Regions from separate parts of the Mycobacterium riyadhense genome, predicted to be linked through region 1. Evidence: riboswitches for the same ligand, from Rfam matches in the RefSeq annotation. Region 1 holds a riboswitch; the other holds the start of a gene.
The links. A riboswitch is a leader RNA that binds a small molecule or an ion and turns the genes downstream of it on or off. The one in region 1 is predicted to bind glycine.
Positions count from the first base shown of each region.

Region 1 (4,543 bases):
ACCAGCAGGCATTCAGCAGTGTGCGGCGCGCCCCGCAGCGGATTGTCGTCGGCAGGCCAAAGTCCGGCTCCGACTTTGTCGATCTCAGCGCGGATGCCGATCATGGCCTCGCAGAACGCGTCCACCTCGGCCAGGCTCTCGCTCTCGGTGGGTTCGACCATCAGCGTGCCCGCCACCGGGAAACTCATGGTTGGTGCGTGAAAGCCATAGTCCGCCAACCTTTTTGCGACGTCGTCGACGGTGATGCCCGTCGATTTGGTGATACCGCGCAGGTCCAGGATGCACTCGTGGGCCACCATGCCGTTCTCGCCCGTGTACAGCACCGGGAAGTACTCGTCGAGACGGCGGGCGATGTAGTTGGCCGAGGTGATTGCGGTCAGTGACGCCGCGCGCAGGCCGTCGGCGCCCATCATCCTGATATACGCCCAGGTGATGGGCAGAATCGATGCCGAACCGTAGGGCGCCGACGAGACCGGTTGTCCCGCAGGCAGTTCCGGCGCGAACGGGTGACCCGGTAGGAACGGGGCCAAGTGCGAGCGCACCGCGACCGGCCCGACCCCCGGGCCGCCGCCGCCGTGCGGGATGCAGAACGTCTTGTGCAGGTTGAGGTGGCTGACGTCGCCGCCAAACTTGCCGGGCCGGGCCAGGCCGACCAGCGCATTGAGGTTGGCGCCGTCGACATACACCTGGCCACCGGCGTCGTGCACGGCGGCGCAGATATCGGCGATGTCGTGCTCGTAGACGCCGTGCGTGGATGGGTAGGTGATCATGAGCGCCGCCAGCCGATCGGCATGTTCGCTGACCTTGGCGCGTAGATCGTCGAGGTCGACGTCGCCAGCCCGACTAGGCTCGTCGTGACAGCCCACAACCACCACCCGCATCCCGGCAAGTGCGGCCGACGCGGCGTTGGTGCCGTGCGCGCTGGACGGGATGAGGCAGACGTCGCGGTGCGGCTCGCCGCGACTGGCGTGGTACTCGTGGATCGCCAACAGTCCGGCGTACTCCCCTTGCGAGCCCGCGTTGGGTTGCAGCGAGACCGCGTCGTAGCCGGTGATCGCCACCAGCCAGCTCTCCAGATCGGCGATCAGACGACGCAGCCCGGCACTGTCGGACGCGGGGGCGAACGGATGCTGACGCGCGAATTCCGGCCAGGTGATGGACTCCATCTCGGTGGCGGCGTTGAGTTTCATGGTGCACGAGCCGAGCGGAATCATGCTGCGGTCCAAGGCGATATCCTTGTCCGCCAGCGTGCGCAGGTACCGCATCATCGCCGTTTCGGTGCGGTATTGGGTGAACGCCGGGTGGGTCAGGAATTCCGATGTACGCGTTGCGATATCGACACGCGCCGGGTTGGTCGCCGATACGCCGAACGCGTCCAGGACTATGGCCACGTGGGCGTCGGTGGTGGCTTCGTCGCAGGCGACTGACACGTGGTCGGCGTCGACACGCCACAAGTTGACACCGTTCGCCTTGGCTGCGGCCAGCACCTCATCGGCCCGCCCCGGCACTCGGGCCAACACCGTGTCAAAGTACCTGTCGTGCACCAGTGCATCGCCGAGGGCGCCGGCGATGCGCTCCGCGTACGCGTGTGCCCGCCGAGCGATTGTCCTGAGTCCGTCGGCACCGTGATAGCTGGCGTACATGGCGGCCATTACCGCCAACAGCACCTGTGCGGTGCAGATGTTGCTGGTCGCCTTGTCGCGGCGGATGTGCTGCTCGCGCGTCTGCAGCGCCAAGCGATATGCGAGCGTGCCGTCGCTGTCGACGGATACTCCGACCAGCCGACCGGGCAGCTGACGCGCATGCCTGGCATGTACTGCCAGGTACCCGGCGTGTGGACCGCCGAATCCCATTGGTACACCAAGACGTTGGGTGGTGCCGAACGCCACGTCCGCGCCGATCTCGCCGGGCGGGGTGATCAGTGTTAGCGCCAACAGGTCGGCGCCGATGGCCACCAGCGTGCCGCGGTCGTGGGCTTGCTCCACCAAAGCGGCCCAGTCCGTGATCCGGCCGCTGGCCCCCGGAAGCTGGGCGATGACGCCGAAGAACTCACCGTCTGGCAGCCCGTCGCGCAGGTCGGCCGACACGATCTCGATGCCCAACGGTTTGGCGCGGGTAGCCAGCACCGCCGCCGTCTGGGTAAACACGTCGACGTCAACGGCCAGCCGGTTGGCCGGGCCGCGCGCTGCGCGATGCATGAGCGTCATGGCCTCGGCGGCTGCGGTGCCTTCGTCGAGCATCGATGCGTTCGCGATCTCGAGGCCGGTGAGATCGGTGACCATAGTCTGGAAGTTCAGTAGGGCTTCCAGCCGACCCTGGCTTATCTCGGGCTGGTAGGGCGTATATGCGGTATACCAGGCCGGGTTCTCCAGGATGTTGCGCACCAGCACCTGGGGTGTGAATGTGTCGTAGTAGCCCTGGCCAATCATTGACACGGCGACGGTGTTGGCATCGGCCAGGGCCCGCAGCTCCGAAAGTGCCTCAGCCTCGGTGGCCGCCGGCGGGAGCCGGTCCAGACCCGGTGCGGAGCTGCCATCGGTCAACGGATCGAGGATGCCCGTTGGGAGCGCCTTTGCTGCCAGTTCGTCGAGCGAGTCGACACCGATGACGGTAAGCATGCTGGCGATGGCCTGACTGTCCAGCGCGATGTGGCGGTCGGCGAACGTTGCATGGTCGGACCCGAAAAGCTTCGAATGTTCGGTCAAGGCGGAACTCCTGACGACTAGGCACCACAAAGGGAATGGACTCGGGGCCCTCTCCCTCTGTCTTCACCCGTTCGCCGGGCGCCTGAGAGATTCGGCGCCGCGCATGCGTCGTGGCGCCTTTCCCCATCGGCGGGTGGCAACCGCTACGGATCGTCACCGCTTTCCAGAGGCATCGTGATCTGGCGCGGTCCTGGTGCCTGAGAGGTTGACGGAGAGGTATTGCTCCTTCGGCGTCCGCAGCTGGCAGCTACAGAACTCTCCCGCGCTAGAGCGATGCATTGCCCAGTCTACTGCCGAGCAGACGCAAAGTCGCCCGGGAACGTGCGTTCCAGGGCGACTTTGCGTCTGCTCGCCGTGAGAACTCGCAGCTAGCCGATCTTGCGGTCGCGATGCTTGCGCCGGGACGCCAGCTCGTCCTCCGGGGCGGCGATCGACTCGCCACCATCGGCACGCTCGCCGTGGAAATCGGCGATGACGCCGGTCAGCTCACGCATCGCGCCCGAGACGGCTATGCCGAACACGCCCTGGCCACCCTGCAACAGGTCAACGACCTCCTCGGCCGAGGTGCACTCGTACACCGTGGTGCCGTCGGAAAACAACGTGATGTTGGCCAGATCCTGGACACCGCGCTGGCGCAAGTGGTCGACCGCGACCCGGATGTTGTGCAGCGAGATACCGGTATCGAGCAGGCGTTTGACGATCTTGAGGACGAGGATGTCCTTGAACGAGTAGAGCCGCTGGCTGCCGGATCCTGCGGCGCTGCGGATCGACGGGACAACCAGCGATGTACGGGCCCAGTAGTCCAGCTGCCGGTAGGTGATGCCCGCGATCTGGCAGGCACTCGGACCCCGGTAGCCGACCAGCTCATCGGGCACGGAATCGTCGGGGAACAATCCGGGCTGCACGGGTTGGCCCGCAACGGCGCCGTCGCCGGCACCATTGGTGGCGTGGTCAGCAAGATCCAGCTGTCCTTGACGTGGCTGCTCGCTCACGGTGCTTCCTCTCGCCGATCGCGCTCTTGTCAATAGCTGCGTCACTGGCTGCCTCGGACAGCCACGTTTTCTCAGGCCCGAGTGCTAGAGAGCATACGCTTTTCGCTTGCTGCTGTGGCCCCGGTTGATCATCGATCGTCCTCAAAGTATGGCCGCCGCCGGGGTTTGTGGACGATATCCGCCAGGCGTGTCGACCTTGCAGTGTGTGAGATGAAACTCATCCGTGACGTTTGGCCCCTAGTTCGCGGCGCATTGCAGGCGCGCTAGGTGGCGGTTTGCTCGGCAGCTCCGCTCGCCGCTGCGGCCCGTTAGGTGGCTTTGAAATCGTCGGGTGACACGCTGTCGAGAAACTCCTTGAACTTCTCCACTTCGTCTTCGCGAACAGCGCTGTCGCTCTCTTCGTCGCTCTCGTCGGGTATCAGCAAACCGGCCTGGGCGAGGACGGCCTCCTCAACGTAGATCGGAACACCGACCCGTAGTGCTATCGCAACCGAGTCGGAGGGGCGTGCCGATACCTTGATATCGCGGTCGAAGATTAAATCGGCGTAAAAAGTACCCTCCTGAAGATCGACGATCCGCACCTCCTTGAGCGAATGCCCAAGCGCTGCAATGACATCCCTGATCAGATCGTGCGTCAGCGGACGAGGTGGCTCGACGCCTTGCTGTTCCAGCGCAATGGCCGCCGCCTCCGACTGGCCGATCCAAATCGGCAGATACCGATCACCGTTGGCTTCGCGCAGCAACAGCACCGGTTGGTTCTGCGGTTGCTCGACGCGAATGCCGACAACACGAACTTCACCCATCTGTGTTTGCCCTCCGCACATGCCGCCGCCGACTGTCCGCACT
Region 1 is NZ_OY970456.1:3,040,126-3,044,668, reverse strand. It holds gene gcvP (aminomethyl-transferring glycine dehydrogenase) at 1-2,705, opposite strand, end outside; glycine riboswitch at 2,753-2,880, opposite strand; glycine riboswitch at 2,881-2,978, opposite strand; gene AADZ78_RS13605 (MerR family transcriptional regulator) at 3,074-3,697, opposite strand; gene AADZ78_RS13600 (bifunctional nuclease family protein) at 4,006-4,500, opposite strand.

Region 2 (4,543 bases), 2.7 Mb from region 1:
ACACCTAGAATCGGGTCAAGACAGCAATTTGCCGCGCACGCGTTCCACGTCCGCCTCGGTGATACCCGCGTCGCGTAGGTAACCGGCCAGCGATCCGAATGCCTCGTCGATCGTCTGCCAGGCGGCGGCCAGATACTCTGGGCGAACACCGAGGACCCCGTCGGACAACCGGGCCTTGGTGAAGGTCACCACCTCGGGTGTCACGGTGTCCACGCGCTGCTGGATCATGTCGGTGATCTGGGCTCTGAGCTGGGGGACGGCGTCGTTGCTGCGCAGGTAGTCGGCGACGATGACGTCGCGGTCCAGTCCGACGGCTTCCAGCACGGTCGCGACCACGAAGCCGGTGCGATCCTTGCCCGCAAAACAGTGCGTGAGCACCGGGCGTCCGGAAGCCAGCAGAGTGAATACGCGATGCACCGCGCGTTGCGCTCCGTTACGGGTTGGGAACTGGCGGTATTCGTCGGTCATGTAGCGGACGGCGGACTCCTCGATGGATTCCTCCGATTCGTCGGATTCGCCGTTGGTCAGTAGCTTGCGGAAAGCGGTTTCATGCGGAGCCGCGTCTTCGGTGTCGGCCTCGTCGTCGGCAAGGTCGGGGAACGGCAGCAGGTGGATCTCGACGCCGTCGGGAACCAGTCCCGGACCACGGCGGGCGACCTCGCGCGAGGCGCGCAAGTCGGCGACGTCGGTGATGCCCAGCCGGCACAGCATTGCGCGGCCGTCGTCGTCGAGGCGGCTCAGCTCGCTCGATCGAAACAGCCGGCCCGGGCGGAGCAGTGCCGCGGTGCTTTCTGAGACGTCACGAAAGTTCCATGCGCCCGGCAGATCGGCCATGTCAGGTGACCGCCGCCGCGAATGGGGACTTCTCCCGGCCGATTTCGGCGCGCGCGATGGTGCGCATGTGCACCTCGTCGGGTCCGTCGAAGATGCGCATGGCGCGATGCCACCCGTACAGCCGGGCCAACACGGTGTCGTCGCTGACGCCGGCGGCCCCGTGCACCTGGATGGCGCGGTCGACGACATCACACGTCACCGTTGGGGCGACCGCCTTGATCTGCGAGACCAGTAGGTGCGCTGCCTTGTTGCCGTGCTGATCGATCGTCCATGCGGCCTTCTCGCAGAGCAGCCTGGCCTGGTCGATCTCGTTGCGGGACTTGGCAATTGCCTCTCGAACCACGCCCTGGTCGGCCAGCGGCCGGCCGAACGCCACCCGGTTGCGAGCCCGGTCCACCATGAGCGCCAGCGCGCGTTCGGCCCCGCCGAGGGCGCGCATGCAGTGGTGGATTCGGCCCGGTCCCAGGCGGGCCTGGGCGATGGCGAAGCCGCTGCCCTCTTCGCCGAGCAGGTTGGTGGCCGGCACCCGGACATTGTCGTAGTTGATTTCGCAGTGCCCGTGCTGGTCCTGCCAGCCGAAGACGGGTGTCGAGCGAACGACCGTCACGCCTTTGGTGTCCATTGGCACCAAGACCATCGACTGTTGCTGGTGTGCGGCCGCCTCGGGGTTGGTGCGGCCCATCACGATGAGGATCTTGCAGCGCGGGTCCGCCGCGCCCGAGGTCCACCACTTACGCCCGTTGATCACATAGTCGGCGCCGTCACGCACGATGGACGTCTCGATGTTGCGGGCGTCGCTGCTGGCAACCGCCGGCTCGGTCATCGAGAAGGCGCTGCGAATCTCGCCGGCCAGCAACGGTTCCAACCACTGCTTGCGTTGTTCGTCGGTGGCGAACAGATGCAAGGTCTCCATGTTTCCGGTGTCCGGCGCGGCGCAGTTGAGTGCCTCGGGCGCAATCTCCAGGCTCCAGCCGGTCAACTCGGCCAGCGGCGCGTATTCCAGGTTGGTCAGTCCTGACTCGGCCGGCAGGAACAGGTTCCACAGGCCGTGCTCCTTGGCCTTGGTTTTCAGGTCCTCGATGATCGGGGGCACGGTGTGGTCGCGCGGGCCGGCCTCGTGGCGGTAGCGGTCGTATTCAGCCTCGGCCGGAAAGACGTATTCGGTCATGAAGTCGGACAACCGCTTGTGGTAGTCGATCGCCGTGGCCGACATCGCGAAGTCCATGTCCGCCACGATAGGACACGTGCGGCGGCGCTCACTTTGCCGGTCGCGAAAGGGCAAGCGGTCGGATACTCTCTGAATGCCTTTGAGTCGCGGCGGGAGAGTCCCGCCGATTCATTTCGGCAGGCGCCGCAGGAGCAAATCCTCCCCGGGAATCTCTCAGGCACACCTACCGCCGCGACGAGGCACCTCTGGAAAGCAGCCGTGCAATGCGGCTCACCGACGGGGCAAGCGAATCGTCACCAGACCGACGGTTCGCGAAACTCTCAGGTACAGCGACAGAGCGGGGAGGGACCGCGTTCGACCCTTCCCATTGTCCTGAGACCCGTAAGGCTGAGATGGCGCAACCCACTGCTGAAGCCGCAGCGCACGAAGATCTTTCCCGGCAACTGTCCAACCGTCACATTCAGCTGATCGCGATCGGTGGCGCCATCGGCACCGGCTTATTCATGGGCTCAGGAAAGACCATCTCGCTCACCGGTCCGTCGGTGATACTCATCTACCTGATCGTCGGTTTCATGTTGTTCTTCGTGATGCGCGCGATGGGCGAATTGCTGTTGGCCAACCTGCAGTACAAGTCCTTCATCGACTTCGCCGTCGATCTGCTCGGACCGTGGGCGGGCTTCTTCACCGGCTGGACCTACTGGTTCTGCTGGATCGTCACCGGCTCGGCCGACATTATTGCCATCGCCGGATACGTGAGCTTTTGGTGGCACGGTCTGCCGCTATGGATACCCGCATTGCTCGCGGTGCTGCTACTGATCGCGCTGAACCTGCCTACCGTCAAGGCATTCGGCGAGACCGAATTCTGGTTCGCGTTGATCAAGGTCATCGCGATCGTCGCGCTGATCGTCGTCGGCCTGGTGATGGTGTTCAACCACTTCAAGGCGCCCGGCGGTGCCACCGCGAGCTTCGCGAACTTGTGGAAGGACGGGTTCTTCCCCGCCAGCTCGATGGGATTCGTCGCCGCCTTCCAGATCGCGACGTTCGCGTTCGTCGGCATCGAGTTGGTCGGCACCACCGCGGCGGAAGTGAAGGCCCCCGAGCGCAATTTGCCGAAAGCCATAAACTCGATCCCCCTTCGGGTGATGCTGTTCTACGTGGCCGCATTGACCACGATCATGGCGGTGACACCGTGGCGCGAGATCAGCGCCGAACACAGCCCATTCGTTGCCATGTTCAGCCTTGCCGGCCTGGCCATCGCGGCGTCGGTGATCAACTTCGTCGTCCTGACTTCGGCAGCGTCAGCTGCGAATTCCGGAGTCTATTCGACATCGCGAACGATTTACCGGCTGGCGCTGGCGGGCGACGCACCCCGCCAGTTCGCCAAGCTCACCGCGCGGCGGGTACCGGCCAATGGGTTGTTCCTGTCCGGGGTGTTTCTGCTGTCGGCGGTGGTGATGGTTGCCGTCGGCAGCTCGATCATCGGGCCGTTCACGGTTGTCACCACGATTTCCGCGTTGTGCTTCATGTTCGTTTGGTCGATCATCCTGATCAGCTACCTGGTGTATCGCCGACGTCATCCGCAGCTACACGAGGCGTCCCGGTTCAAGATGCCCGGCGGGAGCGCCATGTGCTACGTGGTGCTGGCGTTCTTCGGGTTCCTCATCTGGGCGTTTGCCCAGAAGCACGACACGCTGCAAGCCCTGCTGGTGACGCCGGTGTGGTTCGCGGTGCTCGGTGTCTCCTGGCTGGTGCTGCGCCGACGGCCGCGCCACCTCGTCCGCGAGGCGGACTTCACATCGGAATTGCATGCCGGGGACAACCCATGACCATTAGCGTGTTCGACCTGTTCAAGGTGGGGATCGGACCGTCCAGCTCGCACACGGTCGGTCCGATGCTGGCCGCAGCTCGGTTCGTCGCCGACCTCGACCGGCGAGGAATGCTGGCCGACGTGTCCAGCCTGCGGGTTGATCTGTACGGGTCGTTGGCCGCGACCGCAGTCGGGCATGGCACCATGCCGGCGATCCTGCTGGGCCTGGAGGGCTACTACCCCGACACCATCGAAAGCGACGAGATGGAGCAGCGCCTGGCCGCTCTCCGGGCAACCGGACAGCTCACCTTGGCCGGCTCGGTCCCGATCGCCTTTGCCGAAGATGACATCGCGCGGCACCCACGAACAGTGCTGCCGCGGCACCCGAACGGCATGGTGATCACCGCGATCGGGCGCGATGGACGCGAATTGCACTCGGAGACCTACTTTTCCATCGGCGGTGGTTTCGTCATCACCGAATCCGAACCCGACCAGGCCGGCCCGGGCGCGGACACGCCATGGTCGTTCAGCTCGGCTGCGCAATTGCTCGCCCTGACCGACCGTCATCACGTGCGGATCAGTGACGTGATGCTGCGTCACGAGCTGGCAACCCGCTCCTACGCAGCCGTGCGTGAACAGCTGCTGCACCTGCGCGATGTCATGATCGCCTGCGAGCGCCGCGGTATCAGCCGGGACGGGTACCTGCCCGGCGACCTGCGGGTGCGCCGCCGAGC
Region 2 is NZ_OY970456.1:312,928-317,470, forward strand. It holds gene AADZ78_RS01385 (tyrosine-protein phosphatase) at 16-834, opposite strand; gene AADZ78_RS01390 (acyl-CoA dehydrogenase family protein) at 836-2,047, opposite strand; glycine riboswitch at 2,238-2,348, shown strand; gene AADZ78_RS01395 (amino acid permease) at 2,395-3,828, shown strand; gene AADZ78_RS01400 (L-serine ammonia-lyase) at 3,825-4,543, shown strand, end outside.
Region 2: linked by a shared signal. The riboswitch ahead of AADZ78_RS01395 (amino acid permease) and the one ahead of gcvP (aminomethyl-transferring glycine dehydrogenase) in region 1 are both predicted to bind glycine.